Linked DNA regions of Spartinivicinus poritis. The protein of the gene in region 1 interacts with the protein of each later gene in a pairwise test. Links are inferred from orthologs where the notes say so. Each region holds a gene or a part of one and is shown in the gene's direction. Other genes may lie near its edges.

Evidence for each region.
Region 2: the proteins of dnaJ (region 1) and malT interact in binary tests that used the Escherichia coli proteins (3 or more experiments, as listed by UniProt). The link is inferred for Spartinivicinus poritis from one-to-one orthologs.

Annotation. Positions count from the first base shown.
Region 1 is NZ_JAPMOU010000018.1:98,667-101,608, reverse strand. It holds dnaJ (molecular chaperone DnaJ), read left to right. Parts: upstream 1-866; coding sequence 867-2,018; downstream 2,019-2,942. Other genes in the region: dapB (4-hydroxy-tetrahydrodipicolinate reductase), read left to right, coding at 2,030-2,833; dnaK (molecular chaperone DnaK), read left to right, coding at 1-734.
Region 2 is NZ_JAPMOU010000074.1:1,824-4,973, reverse strand. It holds malT (HTH-type transcriptional regulator MalT), read left to right. Parts: upstream 1-356; coding sequence 357-2,945; downstream 2,946-3,150. Other genes in the region: ORQ98_RS26980 (hypothetical protein), read left to right, coding at 203-382. UniProt on the Escherichia coli protein: Positively regulates the transcription of the maltose regulon whose gene products are responsible for uptake and catabolism of malto-oligosaccharides.

The DNA of each region.
Region 1 (2,942 bases):
CTTTAGGTATTGAGACAATGGGTGGAGTGATGACCCCGCTTATTGATAAAAACTCAACTATTCCAACCAAGAAGTCGCAAGTATTCTCAACAGCAGAAGACAACCAGACTGCCGTAACTATTCATGTTTGCCAGGGTGAACGGAAGCGTGCGCAAGAAAACAAGTCACTTGGTCGCTTTGATTTAAGTGATATTCCACCTGCTCCACGTGGTGTGCCACAGGTTGAGGTCAGCTTTGATATTGATGCAAACGGCATTTTACATGTGTCTGCAAAAGATAAGGCAACAAACAAAGAGCAATCTATCGTTATTAAAGCATCTAGCGGTTTGTCAGATGATGAAATTGATAAGATGGTGAGTGATGCCGAAGCGCATGCTGAGGAAGATCGCAAGTTCGAAGAGCTGATTGGTGTGCGTAACACAGCTGACTCCATGATTCATGCAACTCGTAAGACTTTAGAAGAAGCAAAAGATAAAGTCGCTGCGGACGAAAAAGAAAATATTGAAAAAGCCATTAGCGAGCTTGAAGAAGTCGTGAAAGGCGATGATAAAGAAGCGATTGAAGCAAAAACAAAAGCACTAACAGATGCTTCTGCTAACCTGGCACAAAAGCTGTATGCTGAGCAATCAGCTGAAGGTCAGGCGCAGCAGCCGCAAAATGAGGCTGCCGGGGATAAAAAAGCTGAAGATGCTGTTGATGCAGAGTTTGAAGAAGTTAAAGATGACAATAAGTAGTTGCCTTTGGCAAACGTGTTATCTATAGCAGTCTGACCAACGCGGGAGGGATCTCCCGCGTTGTTGTTTCTGTGATAAGGAGACTGCACTGCATTATTATTAACCAGTGAACTAACTGGCAGGTTATTGTTTATGGCCAAGCGTGATTACTATGAAGTGCTCGGGGTCGCCAAAGATGCCTCAGAGCGAGATCTAAAAAAAGCTTATCGCCGGATGGCGATGAAGTACCATCCCGATCGTAACCCTGACGATAAGGATGCTGAAAATAAGTTTAAAGAGGTCAATGAAGCCTTTGAAATCTTATCTGATTCTCAAAAACGGGCTGCATATGATCAGTATGGCCATGCAGGGGTTGATCCTAGTCAAGGTGCCGGAGGATTTGGAGGCTTTGGTGCAGGAGGCGCTGGTAGCTTCAGTGATATTTTTGGTGATGTCTTTGGGGATATTTTTGGTGGAGGCGGTGGTGGTCGTAGCCAAAGTAGTGTTCAGCGTGGCGCTGATTTACGTTACTCCTTGGAGCTAGATCTAGAAGAAGCGGTTAAAGGTGTAAGCAAAAAAATTCGCATTCCCACTCAGGTGGAGTGTGGCACCTGTGATGGATCAGGTGCGAAAAAAGGCTCTAAGCCTGAAACCTGTACAACATGTGGTGGTGTTGGCCAGGTCAGAATGCAACAGGGCTTTTTCTCTGTACAGCAAACCTGTCCTGCCTGTCATGGTAGTGGCAAAGTGATTAAGGATCCATGTCACTCTTGTCACGGCTCTGGAAGAACGGAAGAATATAAAACGCTATCGGTTAAAGTGCCGGCAGGTGTTGATAGTGGTGACAGAATTCGTTTAGCCGGTGAAGGGGAAGCTGGGTTTAATGGAGGCCCTCCTGGTGACTTGTATGTGCAGGTTTATGTTAAGGATCACCCTATCTTTCATCGAGATGGCAAGCATCTTTACTGTGAGGTGCCGATTAGCATCATCGATGCAGCCTTGGGTGGAGAGCTAGAAGTGCCTACCTTGGATGGTCGAGTCAAACTGAAAGTGCCACCCGAAACCCAAACCGGCAAACTGTTCAGATTAAGAAATAAAGGGGTAACACCTGTTCGTGGTGGTTCTCAAGGCGACTTACTGTGTCGAGTTGTGGTAGAAACACCAGTAAATCTTACAACCAAGCAAAAAGAGTTGTTAAAAGAACTGCAAGACTCCTTTGAAGCGGAAGGCCATCATCGTCAGTCGCCAAAAAAGACTTCGTGGTTTGAAAATGTCAAAAACTTCTTTGGTGACATGAAGGTTTAGGGGGAGTGAGCATGACCCGAATAGGGGTGGTAGGTGTATCTGGTCGAATGGGTAAAGCACTGGTAGAAGCTTGCCAGAACGACCAGCAAGTTGAACTTACCCTGGCTGTACAAAGAGCTGGTAGTAGCTTGATTGGTGTTGATGTCGGTGAGTTAGCGGGCGTTGGCAAAGTTGGCCTGACTGTAGTTGATAATCTTGTAGAGCAGATCAGTCAGGTTGATGTGGTAGTCGACTTCACTCGCCCTGATTTTACCTTAGCTAATCTGGAAGTTTGTAAGGCCCATAATAAACCAGTGGTTATAGGCACCACTGGCTTTTCTGAAGAAGAAAAGCAGCAAATTCAGCAGGCAGGAAAGGCTATTCCAGTGGTATTAGCACCCAATACCAGTGTCGGAGTGAATTTGAGCTTGAAGTTGTTGCAACTGGTGGCTCAAGTCATGGGTGATGAGGCTGATATTGAAATTGTGGAAGCCCATCATCGCCATAAAGTGGATGCGCCTTCTGGTACAGCCTTGCGAATGGGTGAAGCCGTTGCAGATGCCCTTGGTCGGGACTTATCCAAATGTGCGGTGTATGGCCGTGAAGGTATCACAGGTGAACGTGACCCTCAAACCATAGGCTTTGCCACTGTACGTGCAGGTGATATTGTGGGTGAGCACACGGTTATGTTTGCAACTGAAGGGGAGCGCCTGGAGATTACCCATAAAGCCAGTAGTCGCCAAACCTTTGCGAAAGGGGCGCTAAGAGCCGCGAAATGGCTTAAGCAGCAACCAGCTGGCTTTTATGATATGCAGGATGTGCTGGCATTAAATTGATTTTTTGCTAGACCAAGCAGGTAGGTTCATATAGAATCCGGTCAATTTGTGCCGACTGAACGGTTTAGGTTTGTAGTAGTTGGTGATTGTTTATAATTAAGTCAGTTGT
Region 2 (3,150 bases), on another replicon or contig:
GAGCGATGAAGCCCTTGAGTTTATGTATTTATAAATGATTGGGTGAAGAGCGACGACAACAAACCCTAAAAATCATTTGAGAAGGGTATAGATAAGAATAAATAATGGGGAACCTCTAAAAAAAAACACTTATAGAGGTACCCTTATATATAAGTGGCCAATAAATACTCATTGATAGAGTATTGTAGTTTCGAGTATTACTATGACATACGAAGGCAACGACCCATTTATTTTATTGCCCTCAAAAATATCAGTACCAGAAATCGCCAGTAAAATATTGGTTAGATCGTCACTTAACCAGTTACTGGCAAGTCATCACACGGCTAAATTAGTGTTAGTCCATGCACCTGCTGGGTATGGAAAAACCACCTTGGTTAGCTGAATCCCCCGCTCCTGTTGCTTGGTACTCGCTTGATACGGCTGATAACGAACCTACCCGTTTTGCAGCCTATCTGTTAGCAAGCTTAAAGCAGGCTATAGACTGTAGTACCCATACACTAGCTAGCGCCATGCGCGGACAAATTAATAATTTAGAGCTACTGTTTTCTCAATTATTTAGTGAGTTATCCCAACAAAACATTTCACCATTAACCCTGGTTTTAGATGACTACCACCTAATTAATAATGAGAAAATTCATCAGGGGATCAGCTTTCTAATTAAACATTTACCCAGTCAATGGCAAATAATTATTACTAGCCGCAGCATACCCCCACTGGGTATTAGCAATTTAAAATTAAAAGGCCAATTATTAGAATTAACGGCTGGCCAACTCGCTTTTTCACTGAATGATACCCAACAGTTTTTTGAGCAATATTTGCCCTTTAAGATCACATCAACTCAGGTGAGTGATTTATTACAACATGTGGAAGGCTGGCCACCGGCTCTACAACTAATGACGCTTTCTGCAGATAATGCCAAAGGTTTTTCTGACTTGGCCAATGCACTCGCTCAGGGCCATGCCGTTATTCTGGACTATTTAGCCGAAGAAGTCTTAGCGCAAGTTTCTTCTGAACTTAAAGAGTTTTTACTGCAAACCGCTATCCTTGAGCGCTTTAACCAGCAAATTGCCAGTGCCTTGACAGGCTTTCCCCAAGCACAGGCTTTATTGGAACAAATAGAAAAGCGGGGGCTTTTTTTAATTCCCCAAGATAATTTACGCCAGTGGTACCGTTATCACCCTCTATTTGCCAACTTTCTGTGCCATCAACTCACTAAAGAAAAGCCACAGCAACTTAATTCACTCCATTTAAAAGCCTGTGAAGCATGGAGCCAAGCAGGATACCCAGAAGAAGCACTTAAACATGCCCAACAAGCTAATCATCTTGAGACAGTTGCCAAGCTTTTAGAACAACATGGCTGGTCTTTCTATCAGCAGGGCCAACTTCAACTGCTCCAGCAAGCACTTGCTAATTTGGCTGATAACGTAATCGCTAGCAGTGCTAGGCTAACCATGTTAGCAGCCTGGATTGCGCAGGGGCAATATCAGTACGCAGAAGTAGCGCTTCTTTTAAAGCGGGCGGAAGTAATACTTCCCCAGCAGTTAGAAGCCAATCAGTGGCAAATTGTTGAAGGCGAATTTGCCACCGTGCAGGCTCAAGTGGCAATGAACCAAGACCATCCAGAGCAAGCGCATCAGCTTGCCGCTAAAGCATTAGCGCTGTTACCAGAAGAGCGTCATAGAGCTAGAATTGCCGCACTATCAGCCCTGGGCGAAGCACAATTCTGTCAAGGCAAACTCACCAAAGCCCAACAATTAATGGAAACAGTTGAAGAGCTGGCTCAACAACGTCAAGCCAGTCAAATCGTCCTTTGGACTTTATGCCAACAATCAGAAATTAGCGTCGCCCAAGGCTATCTGCAAAAAGCCTATCGTATTCAGGACAAAGCCATTCAATACGCCAATGAACACCAAGTAGCTCACCTGCCAACCATGGAGTTTATTCATCGGGCCCGTGCTCAGGTTTTATGGGAATGGCATAATTTGGCTGCCGCCGAAAAAAGTGCTTTGGAAGGCATTAATCGTTTAACTCAGCAAGATAAAAAGTGGTCTATGCAATGTTATGTGTTGCTTGCTAAAGTCGCATTAGCCCAAGGTGACCGATCGTTGTGTACTGATTATCTAGCCACTGTACAGCAGTTGTTGGATAAAGAAACTTACCACCGCGACTGGCAAGCAAATGCTGAAGCGACCCTGCTTACTTATTGGCATGCAACCGATCAACAGGATCTTATTTATCAGTGGCAACAACAAACCCATGAAGTGTCATCTGCTACAAACCACTTTGTACAATGTCAGGCCAGGAACATCGCAAGAGCTGATATTTATTTAAACAACTATACAACAGCTATTGATTTACTTAATGATTTACAACAGCAAGCCATTCGTTATCAACTCGTTACTGACCAAAATCGTAACCATATTTGCCTCGCTCATGCTTATTGGCTTCAAGAACAGCGAGAACAAGCATTAAACCACCTTTATCAAGCCCTTCAGTTAGCCAACACCACAGGCTTTATTGGCAGTTTTTTACGGTTAGGTAAACTGCTGGTTATCATGCTAAAAGCATTAATCAAAGAACAACCACTTAAGCCCCTTTCTCAACAGCGAGCAGAACGGTTAATTGAGTTATCTCGACAACAGCCTAATCTCAGTCAACAGAACAAACTCACCATTGATGAAGCAGTAATTGACGATATTTTATCGCAACCTAATGTACCGGAATTATTAAAAACCACCCCACTTACTAAACGGGAATGGCAAGTACTTAACCTGATTTATACAGGCTTAGGAAATGAGCAAATAGCTGATAAACTGGATGTTGCCCACAGTACAATCAAAACCCATATTCGCAGCCTTTATCAGAAATTAAATGTCGCTAATCGGCAGGAGGCTAAAGCGCTGGCTGAGCAGCTACTACAGCCTATTTATACACTTCGTGAATAATATTTAGGGGTTTTCTCAGCGTTTCAGCCAATGTTGAATAAAACCAGTTCAACATACATCATAAGACTCCAGACAGTACCAAGCAGCAGGATATTTTTCCGCCGCTCTTGAAGGCCCTTCCATGGACCTCAAGAGCTAAAAAGGCATCCTTTCCCAATAGCATATTTTTTAAAATTAAGGTTGCTATCGCAAGTCTTACAGTAGC